DNA from 2 places in the Kitasatospora sp. NPDC127121 genome. Region 1 is predicted to be linked to the other one. Evidence: riboswitches for the same ligand, from Rfam matches in the RefSeq annotation. Region 1 holds a riboswitch; the other holds the start of a gene.
What was found. A riboswitch is a leader RNA that binds a small molecule or an ion and turns the genes downstream of it on or off. The one in region 1 is predicted to bind guanidine.
Positions count from the first base shown of each region.

Region 2: another riboswitch for guanidine. It lies ahead of ACFVHI_RS05385 (MBL fold metallo-hydrolase); the one in region 1 lies ahead of ACFVHI_RS03130 (multidrug efflux SMR transporter).

Region 1 covers NZ_JBHXTQ010000002.1:187,875-195,340, forward strand. Annotated here, with positions in the region: gene ACFVHI_RS03110 (alpha/beta hydrolase family protein) at 1-322, opposite strand, end outside; gene ACFVHI_RS03115 (class F sortase) at 319-963, opposite strand; gene ACFVHI_RS03120 (hypothetical protein) at 1,368-2,648, shown strand; gene ACFVHI_RS03125 (MFS transporter) at 2,652-4,109, opposite strand; gene ACFVHI_RS03130 (multidrug efflux SMR transporter) at 4,216-4,530, opposite strand; guanidine-III (ykkC-III) riboswitch at 4,574-4,640, opposite strand; tRNA gene ACFVHI_RS03135 (tRNA-Cys) at 4,726-4,797, shown strand; gene ACFVHI_RS03140 (xanthine dehydrogenase family protein molybdopterin-binding subunit) at 4,894-7,221, opposite strand; gene ACFVHI_RS03145 (2Fe-2S iron-sulfur cluster-binding protein) at 7,218-7,466, opposite strand, start outside.
Region 2 covers NZ_JBHXTQ010000005.1:113,421-120,886, reverse strand. Annotated here, with positions in the region: gene fhuB (Fe(3+)-hydroxamate ABC transporter permease FhuB) at 1-2,109, shown strand, start outside; gene fes (enterochelin esterase) at 2,131-3,246, shown strand; guanidine-III (ykkC-III) riboswitch at 3,351-3,411, shown strand; gene ACFVHI_RS05385 (MBL fold metallo-hydrolase) at 3,424-4,278, shown strand; gene ACFVHI_RS05380 (Uma2 family endonuclease) at 4,303-4,854, opposite strand; gene ACFVHI_RS05375 (DHA2 family efflux MFS transporter permease subunit) at 4,902-6,290, opposite strand; gene ACFVHI_RS05370 (MbtH family protein) at 6,287-6,472, opposite strand; gene ACFVHI_RS05365 (amino acid adenylation domain-containing protein) at 6,465-7,466, opposite strand, start outside.

The DNA.
Region 1 (7,466 bases):
GGCGGACGGCGAGCAGCGGCGCGCGGAAGCAGACCAGGGATATCGCGAACAGCGCGACGGCTATCCAGCGCAGGACGAAGTCCGGTGTGCCCTCCGGGAAGGGGTGCCACCAGCCGTCGACGCCGAGCTTCACCAGGGCGGTGAGCGTTCCGGCCAGCATCAGGGCGCCGAAGAGGCGCGGGGCCCGCCAGCGTTCGTGGCGGGAGAACGCGAGCAGGACCAGCGACCCCCAGCCCGCGGCGAGCACGGCGTACGGGATCGGGCCGTGGGTGAGCGGCCAGTCGATCGGGTTCCAGCGGGTGGCGAGGGTCAGCGTGGTCATGCGGCTTTGCCCGGCCGGGTGGTGTCGGCCAGGAAGCCGTAGGCGACGACGTTGCCCTCGTAGCCGTGCTCGGCGCTGTACGCGCCGCCGCAGGTGATGACCCGCAGCTGAGCGTCGGCGGCCTGGCGGTAGACCCGGTCGTCCGGGAAGTCCTTTCGGTCGTGCACTTCGATGGCGTACAGCTGGTAGACGGCGACGGCGCCGTCCGCGCGGGCGATCTCGATCCGGTCTCCGCGCCGGAGCGCCCCCAGGTTGTAGAAGACGGCCGGGCCGGCCTTGTTGTCGACGTGCCCGGCCAGGATGGCGGTGCCGCGCTGCCCGGGGCTGGCCCCGCCGCGGTACCAGCCCGCCAGGTTGCGGTCCGCCTCGGGCGGGGCCTGGAGGTGGCCGTCGGGGTCGAGGCCGAGCGCGGTGACCGGGGCGTCCAGCCGGACGGCCGGGATGCGGATGCGGGTGGGGTCGGACGGGCCCAGTGGCGGGGCGACGGAGACCGGGGCGAAGCCGGACAGCGTCTGGGTGCTGCCGGGGGCGGGCGGCAGCGCGCCCTGCCCGCCGTCGTGCAGCAGCCAGGCGCCGAGTACCAGCGCGGCACCGGCCGCCAGGGTGCCCGGCCACGGGCTCCTGCTCTGCTGGACGCCCACGGGCGCTCCCCTCTACCGACGGATTCCCGATCCTGGGAGTTTCCTGGGAAACAATTCAATCGGATCGGACCTTAAAGCACGTCCACACGATGGGCGTAATGACACCCCCCGTTCGGCAGGGCAATCGCCCGAATCCGTGCGCCCAGTGGGCACCCGGTGACGGAACGCGACGGCCGTTTCCCAGGTGACGGCGCCACCGGAACGCCTCGGTACGAGCTTCGACGGCGCGGGGGGCCTGTCCGGTTGCGTCAATCGGGCGATCGATGACGACCTCGGGTGGCGCCTCGTCGACCGATCGGGCCCAGCTGGCATGCTGACCCGGTCACGGGTTCTATCACCCCACTTGTCCGACCGGATTTCCGCACGCCTGTACGCCTGCCGAACGCCTCATGAACGGAGTGACCATGGCCGCTCTCTCCCGCCGCACCCTGCTGGCCGCCGGTGCGGCCTCCGCCGCCACCCTGGCGACCGGCTGTGGAAGCAACAGCGCCGACAAGCCGATGATCGGCTCGGCCGTCCCCCCCACCGGCGCGGCCGTCGACGAGAGTGCCGGCCCCACGGACACCGCCGAGCCGCAGGCCGTCCTGATCGGCGACGGCTCCACCTCCGACACCGGGGCCCAGCCCCACCAGCCCACCCCCGAGCGGCTCAAGGCCGGCGAGAGGCCGCCGCAGTTCGTGGTCTTCTCCTGGGACGGCGCCGGCGAACTCGACAACGGCCTGTTCGCCCGCTTCCGCCGGCTGGCGCAGGAGCACAACGCCTCGATGACCTTCTTCCTCAGCGGCCTCTACCTGCTGCCCGAGTCCAAGAAGGACCTCTACCGCCCCCCGCAGCACAAGGTCGGCGCCTCCGAGATCGGCTACCTCACCGACCAGCACATCCACGACACCCTGGAGAACGTGCACGCGGCCTGGCTGGAGGGCCACGAGATCGGCACCCACTTCAACGGCCACTTCTGCGGCTCCACCGGCGTCGGCAAGTGGTCCCCGGAGGAGTGGGACAGCGAGATCCAGCAGGCCATGGACTTCGTGACGAACTGGCGCACCAACACCGGCTTCACCGACCTGCCGGCGCTGCCCTTCGACTACCACAGGGAGCTGATCGGCAGCCGCACCCCCTGCCTGGAGGGCCAGCGCAACCTGCTGCCCACCGCGGTCAAGCGCGGCTGGCGCTACGACAGCAGCGGCAACGGCACCCAGGTGTGGCCGCAGAAGATCCAGGGCGGCGCGCTCTGGGACCTCCCGCTGCAGTCCATCCCCTTCCCTGGGCACACCTTCCAGGTGCTGTCGATGGACTACAACATCATGTACAACCAGTGCGGCCCCAACACCAAGGCCGACCCGGCGCTCTACCCGGGCTTCCAGGCCCAGGCCCGCGACTCCTACCTGCTGGGCTTCGACCGCACCTACAACGGCAACCGGGCACCGTACGTCATCGGCAACCACTTCGAGGAGTGGAACGGCGGCATCTACATGAACGCCGTCGAGGACGTGCTCCGGACCATCGCGGACAAGCCGGAGGTCCGGCTGGTCTCGTTCCGCCAACTGGTGGACTGGCTGGACGCCCAGGACCCGGCGGTGCTGCGCAAGCTCCAGGGCCTCGCCCCGGGCCAGGCGCCGACCGGCGGCTGGGAGGCCTTCCTCGGCACCCCCGGGGCACCGCCGGTGCCCGCCGCCGCCGGCTGACCCTCAGGACCTGGTCCGGACCCGGCCGGAGAGCAGCGCCCCCAGCAGCGCCACGCCGGCCATGGCCAGCAGGATCACCGCGAACGCCACGGGCGACCCGGCGGCACCGGACGAGCCGGCGGCCCCGGCACCCTCGTGGGCGGCGGCGAGCGAGCCGCCGCCCAGCACCGCGAACATCACTCCCGCCAGGCCCGTCAGCAGGACGTTGCCCAGCGCGTCGCTCATCTGCAGGGCCGCCGAGTTCACCCCGGCGTCCTCCGGCGCGGAGAGCTTCATCATCAGCACGCTGACGCTCGCGACCGTCAGTCCCATCCCGATGCCGCCGATACCCCAGGCAACCGCCGCCACCCAGGCCGGCACCGCCGGGACCAGCACCAGCGCGGCGCCCGCGATCGCCACCGCGGTCAGCACGAACCCGCCCCGGATCATCGCCTCGCGGTAGCGCTCCGCCCCCGGCCGCCCCTGCAGCCAGGAGCCCAGCGCCCAGGTGAGCCCGCCGCTGGTCAGGGTGAGCCCCGACATCGTCGGCGAGAGGCCGCGTTCGGTGGTCATCATCAGCGGGACGAAGGCCTCGGCCCCGAGGAACGCCCCGGCCGCCAGTCCGCGCAGCAGGATCACCGCCGGCAGCCCCCGACCGGCCCGCAGGGTCCGCTCGGGCAACAGCCCCAGGACGGCCGGCACCAGCAGCGCCGCCCCGACGGTCCCGGGGAGCAGCCCGATCAGGTCGTGCCGCCCGCCCGCGTACTGCAGCAGGCCGGCACCGAGCGCCGCCATCGCGGCCAGCAGGGTGCGCCGGCGGTCGAACTCCGCGCCCCTGGCCACCGGGTGCTCCCGCTCGGAGCGGGTCAGCGCGGGGCCCATCACGGCCAGCGGCAGCAGGATCAGCACCGGCACGGCCAGGAACACCCAGCGCCAGCCGAGGTGCTGGGTGATCGCGCCGGAGACCAGCGGCCCGATGATCGAGGGCAGCACCCAGGCCGAGGAGAAGGCCGCGAACACCGCCGGCCGCAGCCGCTCCGGGTAGGCCCGGCCGACCACCACGTACAGCGCGACGATCACCAGCCCGCCGCCCAGGCCCTGGACCGCCCGCCCGGTCACGAACACCCACATCCCCGGCGCCGTCCCGGCCACCACCAGGCCCACGCCGAACACCGCGATGCCGGTGAACAGCGGCTGCAACGGCCCGCGCCGGTCGCACCACTGCCCGGAGACGACCAGCGCGAACAGCGTGGTGGTGAAGTAGCCGGAGAAGGCGAAGGCGTACAGCCCGATGCCGTTCAACTGGCGGGCCGCGGTCGGCATCGCGGTGTTGACGGCGGTCGCCTCGAAGGCGATCACCAGGACCACCGACACGATCCCCAGCGTCAGAGCGCGGTAGCGGCCACTGAGGACCCCGCCACCGGGGTCGGGTTCGGAGGGTATCGAGGCGGAGTCGACCGAGGTGGGGGAGGCAGTGGTCATACGTAACATCGTAAGGGCCGTCTGGCTTCATGACCCCTGACCCGAGTCGGTGATCAGCTAGTCCGCAGGGCTTAGGACCAGGGTCAGGGGGAAGCTCAGCCGGCGGTCAGTGGAGCACCTTCAGGCCGACCACGCCGGAGACGATGAGCAGCAGGCAGCCGATCCGGGCCGCCGTCACCGCGTCCCCCAGGACGGCCATGCCGTAGAGCGCGGTGCCGACCGCGCCGATGCCGACCCAGACCGCGTAGCCGGTGCCGATCGGAATGGTGCGCATCGCGTACGCCAGCCCGCCCATGCTCAGCAGCAGGGTCACACCGAAGACGAGGCTGGGGGTGAGCCGGGAAAAGCCCTTGGACGACTCCAGGGCCACCGCCCACACGGTCTCCAGGACACCCGAGATGATCAGAACGAGCCATGCCATGACGGCCTACCTCCGCAGTCCACAGCGGCCGGATTGCCGCTGAACTGCGCCGTCTTGTCGTCACCGGGTACGACGCGCTCGTCCGGGGCGGCCGGGCAACCGACCACCTGGTTCCGACCGTAGCACAAGCCGCCATACAGAATTTACATTCCACCGTTGACGGCCCCCCGCGCATTCCGCCACTATGAATTCACTGGCCGTGTGCCCGAGTGGCTTAGGGAACCGTCTGCAAAGCGGTGTACACGGGTTCGATTCCCGTCATGGCCTCGCCGGAAATGGAATTGCCGGTCGACATTCCGTCGACCGGCAATTCCTTTTTCCGCCATTTCCGGGGCGGTCGGCCGAAACCGCCGCCCCCGCCCGTCAGACCGCGACCGCGTCCTCCGGCCGGATCGGCAGCCGGCCGACCGGCAGACCGGTGGCCGCCCGGACGGCGGCGGCCACGGCCGCCGGGGCGACCACCGCGGGGGCGGCGCTGACCGCCTTGGCCCCGAAGGTGGCGACCACGTCCCGCTCCTCCAGCAGAGCGGCGATCCGTACCTGCGGGGTGTCCAGCGCGGTGGGCAGCCGGTAGCCGGTGAGCGAGGGGTTCAGCAGCACGCCGCCCTCGGTGCGCAGGTCCTCCAACAGCGCCAGGCCGACGCCCTGGGCCACGCCCGCCTCGATCCGGTCCTCGATCTGCCGCGGGTTCAGCGCCCGGCCGACGTCCTGGGCGACCGTCATCTCGACCACCCGGACGGCGCCCAGCTCGATGTCCACGTCCACCACCGCGCGCATCGCGCAGAACGCGATCGACACGAAGGCGTCGCCCTGCCCGGACTCGTCCAGCGGCTCGGTGGGGTGCGGGCGGCACTGGGCCGTCGCCCAGAGCTCCTTGCCCTCCAGCGCCTCGGCGACCGGCATGCCGAGCACCCCGTCGTACGAGGTGATCTTGCCGTCGGCGATCTGCAGCAGTTCCACCGACATCCCGAAGTTGGCGGCGATCGGCTGCAGCAGCTGGTGGCGGACCATCAGCGCGGCGCGCTCGACGGCGCCGCCGGAGACCCAGGTGTGCCGGCCGCGGGCGGAGGGACCGGCGATGGACTGGTCGCTGTCGGCCGGCGCGATGTACACCTCGCTGACGCCCAGCACGGTCTGCACGATCTGCCGGGCCAGCGTGGCGAAGCCCTGTCCGGAGTCGACGGCCGCGCAGATCACCGTGGCGTGGTCGCCGCTGACCCGCACGGTGGCGGTGGAGACCTCGTCCTCGCCCTCGGCGCCGAGCATGTGCACCATGCCGACGGCGTAGCCGATCCCGCGCCGCACCGCCGCCGGGTCGCCGGCGCCACCGGGCCCGCCCGGCAGCAGCCACTCGGCGTCCGGGTCGTCCACCGGCAGGGCAGGCAGCGGCTCGGCCGCGACAGCCTCCAGCAGCGCGCCGACCGGCGCCGGGCAGGTGACGGCCTGTCCGGTGGGCATCGGGTCGCCGGTGGCCATCGCGTTGCGGCGGCGGATCTCCACCGGGTCCACGCCGATCCGGGCGGCCAGCTGGTCCAGCTGCGACTCGTAGGCGAAGCAGGCCTGCAACGCGCCCTCGCCGCGCATCCGCCCGGCCGGCGGGTTGTTGGTGCGTACCGCCCAGGCGTCCACGAAGACGTTCGGGCAGACGTACGGGCCGACCGAGAACGCGGTGGCGGCGGCCAGCGCCTCGGCGGAGACGTCCGCGTACGCGCCGCCGTCCAGCAGGATCTGCGCCTCGACCTTCACCAGGGTGCCCTCGGCGTCGGCGTGGTGGCGGTAGCGCAGCAGCGCGGGGTGGCGCGAGGGGTGGGTGTGGAAGGACTCCTCGCGGGTGAGGGTCATCTTCACCGGGCGGCCGGTGCGCAGCGCCAGCAGCGCCAGGGTGACCTGGAAGGAGAGGTCCTCGCGGTCGGTGGTGGCCCCGGGTACGCCGGTGACCACCAGCCGGACCCGGTCGGGCTCCAGGCCGAGGCAGGCGGCGGTGCGGTCGCGGTCGCCGTGCGGGTCGGTGGAGGACAGGTGCAGTTCGACGCCGCCGTCCGGGCGCGGCACGGCCAGCCCGGCCTCGGCGCCGAGCGGGGCCGGGTCCTGACGGCCGACCTGGTAGAGGCCCTCGATGATGATCTCGCCGGCCGCGTCCGGATCCCCGGTGCGCAGCGGCAGGTGGCGGAACAGGTTGCCGTCCGGGTGCAGCGACGGGGCGGTGAAGGCCTGCTCGGGGTCGGTGACGGCCTCCAGCAGCTCGTAGTCGACCGCGATCAGACCGACCGCCAGCCGGGCGGTGTCCGGGTGGTCGGCGGCCACCGCGGCGATCGGCTCTCCGTGGTGGCGCACCACGCCCGCGGCCAGCACCGGCCGGTCGGCGACGATCGGCCCGGCCGGGGCGCCGTCCGGGGTGCCGTCCGGACCGGGCGGCAGGTCGGCGGCGGTGACCACGGCGTGCACGCCGGGCAGCGCGAGCGCCGCCGCGGTGTCGATGCCCCTGATCCGGGCGTGCGGGTGCGGCGAGCGCAGCACCGCGCCCCAGAGCAGCCCCTCGGCCCACAGGTCGGCCGCGTACGGGTAGATGCCGAGCGCCTTGGGCAGCGCGTCGCTGCGCAGCGGTGAGCTGCCCAGGCCGAACGGCTCCGGTGCGCCGCCCTCGCCGCCGTCCTGCTGGAGTGCTGCGCCGATGTCGGTAGGCGACGTCATGATGCGTGGTCGTCCTCGGGGAGCCGGATGCCGTGGGCGGGGGTGGCGCCGTACGGGACGCCGGCCGGGGCGGTGCCACCGGCCGGAGCGCCGTGCGGGGGCGTGGCGACGTAGGGCGTGCCGTGCGGGGGCGTGCCGTCGAAGGCGGCCCCGGGCAGCGGCGTGCCGTGCGCGGGGGTGGGTTCGTAGACCGGGGCGTCGTACCCGGCGTCGTAGCCGTTCTGCTGCGGGTAGCCGCCGGGCAC
Region 2 (7,466 bases), on a different contig from region 1:
CCGCCACCGCCACCACCGCGCGGGGACGGCCGCCGCGCCGCCTGGCCGATCGCCCTCGGCGCGGTCGCGGTCCTGCTCGCCCTCGCCGCGCTCTCGCTGTCCGTCGGCGCCGGGGAGGTCGGCCCCGGGCGGGTGCTGGACTACCTGCTGGACCGCCACGGCGCCCGCGCGGACAGCCGGCTCGCCCTCGTCGTCGGCGACCTGCGCCTGCCCCGCACGGCCACCGCCCTGCTGGTCGGCGCCGCACTCGGGGTCGCCGGGGCGCAGCTGCAGTCCGTCACCCGCAACCCGCTCGCCGAGACCGGACTGCTCGGCGTCAACGCCGGCGCCTCCCTGGGGGTCGTGCTCGGCATCGCCGTACTCGGCATCCAGACCTCGTACGGGTACCTGGCCTTCGCCTTCGGCGGCGCCGTGCTCGCCAGCACGCTGGTGCTGCTCATCGCGGGCGCCCGGGGCGGGTCGCCGATGCGGCTGGTGCTCGGCGGCTCGGCGGTCGGCGCCACCTTCGGCGGGCTCACCGGCGTGCTGATCGTCAACTCGCCCGAGGCGTACGACCGGTACCGGGTGTGGGTGCTGGGCTCGCTGGCCGGGGTGGAGGGCTGGACGACGCTGCGCCAGCTCGCCCCGGTGCTCGGCGTGGGCTTCCTGCTCGCCCTGCTCGCCACCCGGCCGCTCACCGCGCTCGCGCTCGGCGACGACCTCGCCCGCGGCCTCGGCCACCGCCCCGGCGCCACCCGGGCCGCGGTCGCCTTCGCCGTCACCCTGCTGACCGCCTCGGCCGTCGCGCTGGCCGGCCCGATCTCCTTCCTCGGCCTGCTCGCCGGATTCCTGGCACGGACCGTCGCCGGCCCCAGGGTCGGGCAACTCACCGTGCTCGCAGGGCTGTTCGGCGCCGCCGTGCTCACCGGGGCCGATGTGCTGGCCCGGGTGGTGGCCCGCCCGTTCGAGGCGCCGGTGTCGGTGATCGTCTCCCTGGTCGGCGCCCCCGCGCTGATCGCGATCGTCCGCTCCCGCCGGACCGCCGCGCTCGGCATGGCCGATCCGGCCGAGCCCTCCCCCGTCCGGCGGTCCGAGCCGCCCGCGCCCAAACCCGACCTGGTGCTGCGGCGCGGCGCCTGGTCGCTGCTGCTCCCCCGCCGGGCGCTGCTCGCCTCGCTCGCCCTGGCCGCGGCGCTGCTCGCCATCGTCGTCGTGTCCGCCCACGCCGGGCAGAGCGAACTCGGCCTCGGCCGCACCCTCCAGGCCGTGTTCGGCTACGGCGACCGGCTGGACGTGCTGCTGGTGCAGAAGTTCCGGCTCGGCCGGATCGTCGCCGGGCTCGCCGCCGGCGCCGCCCTCGGCCTGGCCGGCTGCCTCACCCAGACCCTCGCCCGCAACCGCCTCGCCACCCCCGAACTGCTCGGCGTCAACGACGGCGCCACCGCCGCCGTCCTGATCTCCGCCACCGTCTCCGGCACCTTCGGCGCCTGGTGGGCCGGCCCGCTCGGCGCGCTGGCCGCCGTCCTGGTCGTCACCCTGGTCTCCGGCGGGCTCGGCGCGCAGGGCTACCGGGTGCTGGTCGTCGGCCTCGCGATGTCCGCGCTCGCCTCGGCCGTCATCCAGGTCGCGCTCGCCCGCCGCTCGCTCAACTCGGCCGGCTCGCTGTACGTCTGGACCTCCGGCAGCCTCAACGGGCGGGACTACGCCGTCGCCACCCCGGTCCTGATCGGGCTGGCCGTGCTCGTGCCGCTCGCGCTGGCGGCGGCCCGGCGGCTGGCGGTGCTGCGCTTCGACGACAGCGTGGCCGCCTCGCTGGGCGTCGACCCGGGCCGGGTCCGGCTCGGCTGTCTGCTGCTGGCCGTCGCGCTGGCCGGACTGGCCGTCGGCGTGTGCGGGCCGGTCGGCTTCGTCGCGCTGGCCGCGCCCGTGATCGCCGGGCGGCTGGCCGGGCCGGCGCGCGTACCGGTCCTCGGCTCGGCACTGACCGGCGCCGTCCTCGTCGTGCTCGCCGACACCGTGGGGCGGGTGCTGATCGGCGGGGTGGAGATCCCCGTCGGCATCGTCACCACCGTCCTCGGCGGCCCCTTCCTGCTCTGGGTGCTGCTCGGCCGCAAGGGCACCCCCGCCTAACCTCCCCGAGGAGTCCCGCAGATGGAAACCCTTCCCCTGGTCGAGCCCGATCCGGCCGACCCCGCCTACCGCCTGGTCACCTTCGTGCACGAGGACGCGTCGTGCGACGGCGTGCTCGCGCTCCTGCACACCGTCACCGACAAGGACCGGCACGCCGGCGACCTCGCCCCGCACCTGATGACCCGCCGCGGCGACGGCCGTTGGTCGATCACCTACCGGCTGCGCGCCGACCACCGGGCGTCCTACCAGCTGTACCCGTTCCGGGGGGACGCCCCCGGCACCACCCGGGCGGACTGGCTGCGCGTCCTCGACCACGCCCGCCCCGACCCGCACGACGCCGCCCCCCGGCTGCCCGCCCGCGACGGGCGCCACCCGTCGTCCGTGCTCAGCCTGCCCGACGCCCCCGCCCAGCCGTACGCCCGGCGGCGCGACGGCGTGCCGCGCGGGCGGATGGTGGCCCACGAGGTGGCCGGGCGGCGGGTGGACGTCCACCTCCCCGCCGGTGGCGGGCCTTCCGCCGGTGGCGGGCCGTTCGCGGTGGCCGTGCTGCTGGACGGCGAGATGTGGGGCGAGGTGCTGTCGGTCGGCGACACCCTCGACAACCTGGCGGCGGACGGCGCCATCCCGCCCACCGTCGCCCTGCTCGTCCACACCATGGGCCCCTGCCGCCCTGACGACCTCAGCTGCAACCCGGCCTTCGTCGACCTCCTCGCCGACCGCCTCCTCCCCTGGGCGGCAGCGGAGTTCGGCACCACCACCGACCCGGCCGGCACCGTCATCGCCGGCCAGAGCGCGGGCGGCCTCACCGCCGCCTTCGCCGCGTTCCGGCGCCCCGACCGCTTCGGCGGCGCGCTCTGCCAGTCCGGTTCCTTCTGGTGGCCGGACGAGACGGAGTTCGACGAGGGCAGTGAGTGGCTGACCCGCCAATTCGCCCGCGAGCAACGGCGGGAGGCCCGGTTCTACGTCGAGGTCGGCCTCCAGGAGTGGATGCTGCTCCCGCAGAACCGCCACCTGCGCGACGTCCTCACCGCCCGCGGCTACGACCTCGCGTACCGCGAGTTCAACGGCGGCCACGACTACGCCTGTTGGCGCGGCGGGCTGGCGGACGGGCTGGCGCACCTGCTGGGGCGTGCCTGACGGTTCCCGGCGAATCGGCGAATCGGCGGACCGGCGGACCGGCGGACCGGCGGACCGGCGGACCGGCGCGCAGCGACGGGGGCGTGCTAGCGTCCCGGTGGCGGCGCGCCGGTGACCGCCCCGGACGAGATGTGCGCCGTACCCGGCCCGCCAAGACGACGCACCCAGGGAGACGTCATGGCCGCCGGTGCCCCGATCGCCCGTCCGCTCGACGTGCGGTGGATCCACGGATCCCCGTCCGCGAAGCACAACACGGACCCGGACATCCAGGTCCACGCGTACGACGAGCACACTGTCATCCTGCGGCAGAACAAGGCGGTCAACTACGAGGCGCCGTTCCTGTTCCTGCTGTTCGGGGGCGAGCGGGCCGTCCTGATCGACACCGGGGCCACCGCCTCCGCCGCGTACTTCCCGCTGCGCACCGTGGTCGACGGGCTCATCGACCGGTGGCTCGCCGACAACCCCCGCGACGGCTACGGGCTGCTCGTCCTGCACACCCACCCGCACGGCGACCACGTCGCGGGCGACGGGCAGTTCGCCGACCGGCCCGCGACGACCCTGGTCGGCGCCGACCCGGCCACGGCCTGGCCGTACTTCGGCTTCGACCAGGACCCGGACGCCGTCGCGCGGGTGGACCTCGGCGGCGGCCGGGTGCTCGAATGCCTGGCCACCCCGGGCCACCACCCGGCGGCCGTCACCTACTACGACCCGTGGACGGGCCTGCTGCTCACCGGCGACACCGTCTACCCGGGCCGCCTCTACATCGACGACTGGCCGGCCTTCACCCGCACCGTCGACCGGCTGATCGACTTCGCCGAACGCCGCCCCGTGACGCATCTGCTCGGCTGCCACATCGAGATGACCCGCACCCCCGGCGTCGACTACCCCATCCGCACGACCCACCAGCCCGACGAGCCGCCCCTGGAACTGACCGTCGGACACCTCCGGGCCATCCGCACCGCACTCGCCGACCTCGGCGACCGGCCGCGCCGGCACGCCCTGCCCGACCTGATCCTCTGGCCGAGTGCCTGAGCCCATCGGTCAGGCGCTCGGCGATCAGTCCTTGTACGGGACGAGCCGCGCGAGGTCCAGTTCGAAGCCGAACGGATCGGGAACGCTGATCGTCCCGCCGAACTCCCGCTCGGTCCTCGTGTGGTACCGGTCGTGGTTCGGCTCGGAGAACAGCGTGGCCGTCCGCTGCCGCGGGTCCACGATCAGGTAGAGCGGGAAGCCCATGCGCGGGTAGTCACGGACCTTCCCCGTCCAGTCGTTCTCGGGATTGGACGGGGAGACGATCTCGACCGCGATCAGGGCCAGCTCGGCGGGGATGTCGTGGCCGGCCAGGTCGATGACGTCCTCGGGCAGGTACGTGAGGTCGGGATTGCGCACGGAGCCGACCTCGGGTGAGGAGAGATCACTGTTCCCGGTGGGGAAGTAGCCGGGAGGGCAGTGCGCCTCGAACTGGCGTTGGACCAGCGCGAGGTTCAGCTGGTGGACCGACGACGGTGACGCCTGCATGACGATGATGTCGCCGGACAACTCCACCTTGTAGCCGTCCGGGAGACTGCGCCGGGCCTCTTCGAGAAGACGGTAGCGCTCGGGGTTCATGGACTCTCCTCCAGTGCTCCGGCCACCGTACGGCAGCCGGAGCCGATTCAGGGTGCCGGCGCCTCCCGGGGGAGGCGGGTGGTGAGAAGGGTGCCGGCGGCGACCAGGGCGGCGGTGAGCAGGAGGGCGAGGCGGTAGGGGCCGGGTGAGCCGCCGTCGGTGTCCAGGGCGCCGATGAGGGCGGCGGTGGCGGCGATGCCGAGGGCGCCGCCGAGGGTGCGGACGATGGTGAACAGGCCCATGGCCCGGCCCATCGCGGGCCCGGGGACGTCGGCGAAGCCGGCGATCTGGACGGTGAGCACGGCGGTGCCCAGGACGAGCCCGACCGCGAACATCAACGCCCGTACGGCCCAGGGGTTCTCGGCGAAGCCGAGGGCGGCCAGGACGAGGGCCGCGAGCAGCAGCGCGGGCAGCGCGAGGCGGCGGGGGCCGAACCGGGGCAGCAGGCGGTCGACCACCTGGGAGGCGGCCATCAGGCCGATCGCCTCGGGGAAGACGCTCAACCCTGCGTCGAGGGCCGAGGCCCCGAGGGCGGCCTGGTAGAGCAGCGGGAGGACGAACAGGGCGCCCATCAGGCCGGCCGAGGTGAGCAGCGCCAGCCAGGTGGCGGTGCCGAAGGTGCGGTCGGCGAGCTGCCGCAGGTCCACCAGTGGTTCGGCGGCGCGGAGTTGGTGGCGCACGGCGATGCCGAGCAGGAGGAGCCCGGCCACGCCGCCGAGCGCCACCGGGGGCGAGGACCAGCCGTGCGCCGGGCCGAAGCCGAGCGCGTAGGTGAGCAGCCCGAGGCCGGGGGTGGCGAGCAGGAAGCCGGTGGTGTCGAAGCGGCCGGCCGGCGGCTCGTCCGCCGCGCGCAGGCCGATGAGCCCGGTCACGACGGCCGCGACCCCGATCGGCACGTTGACCAGGAACAGCCAGTGCCAGGAGAGGTGTTCGGTCAGGAGGCCGCCGAGCGGCGGGCCGAGGGCGGGCATCAGGGCGGTCGGGACGATCAGGATCCGGCCCAGGCCGGCCCGCTCGTGCGGGGCGAAGGCCCGGAACAGCAGGGTCATCCCGACGGGGGTGAGCAGTCCGCCGGCCACGCCCTGGACGGCCCGCGCGGCGGCGAGCGAGCCGAGGCCGGGCGCGGCGGCGCACAGGGCGGAGGCGAGGGTGAACGCGGCCAGGGAGCCGAGGAAGACCCGCTTCACGCCGAACCGGTCGCCGAGCCAGCCCGCCACCGGCAGGCCGACGGCGAGGCCGACCAGGAAGGCCGTCTCGACGGCGTTGGCGGCCGAGACGGGCCGCCCGAAGTCCTCGGCGATGGTGAACAGCGCGGGGTTGACGATGGTCGAGTCCAGGCCGTTCATGCACATCGCGGCGGTGTAGACCACGACCACCGCGGCGCGCCCCGCGAGCAGGGGGCGCGCCCGGGCGGCCTCGACGGCCGGAGGGGTCACAGGTCGGTCCAGTGGGCGGTGATCCACTGCACGGCGTCGGCGCGCTCGCACGGGCCGTGGGAGACGTTCCAGCCGGCCGGGACGGCGGCGAAGGCCGGCCAGAGCGAGTGCTGGCCCTGGTCGTTGACGAGGGCGAGGAACTCGCCGTCACCGTCGAAGGGGTTGGCGGGGGCGTCACTCATCGGAGGACTTCTCCAGGTGGTCGGTGATCACGCGGGCGATGTGCGCGATCGGGGCGGGCAGGGTCATGTCCTTGTGCGAGCAGGCGACGTCGGTGTTGTCGATGCGGCCGGACACGTACGGGGTCCAGAGTTCGGGCACCAGGGTCTCGTCGATGGTGTCGACGGTGGCGCGGAAGAACAGCACGTCGCCGTCGAAGGGGCGGTGGTCGTGGCCCCGGACGAGGTGGTTGGTGTTGAGGTAGATCCGGTTGAGGGCGGCCACGGTGGCGTCGTCGAGCCCGGCGAGCGGGCTGCCCTCGCGGCGCAGCAGCTCGGTGACGGCGGCGAGTTCGAGCGGCCGCCCGGCGAGGTCCTCGGGGCCGTAGCCGCCCATGGTGAGCAGCGCCTCCAGCGCCTCGGCCTGGTCGGGGACGGGCAGGTCGCGGAAGCCCTCGGCGGGGTAGGCGTCCAGGATCGCGAGCAGTTCGACGGCGTGGCCGAGGTCCTGGAGCCGGACGGCGACGGCGTGCGCGATGATCCCGCCGGTGGACCAGCCGAGCAGCCGGTACGGTCCCTCGGGCTGGACCTCGCGCAGCCGGTCGACGTAGTGCGCGGCCAGTTCGTCCAGGGTCTGCGGCAGGGGCCGGGCCGCCGTGGCGGCGCCGACGCCCTGGGCCTGGAGGCCGTAGATCGGCTGGTCGGCGGGCAGGTGGCGGATCAGGCCGGTGTAGCACCAGCTGAGGCCGCCGGCGGGGTGGACGGCGAACAGCGGGGTACGGCGTCCGGGCGCGGCGGGGCGCAGCGGGAGCAGGACGTCCAGCGCGTCGGCGCTCTGCGAGCCGGCCGCCAGGGCCGCGTCGAGGGCGGCGACGGTGGGCGACTGGAACAGGGTGCCGATGCCGACGTCCAGGCCGAGCAGTTCGCGGATCCGCCCGGCGAGGCGGACGACCAGCAGCGAGTGGCCGCCGAGGGCGAAGAAGTCGTCGTCGACGCCGACCGCCGCGACGCCCAGCAC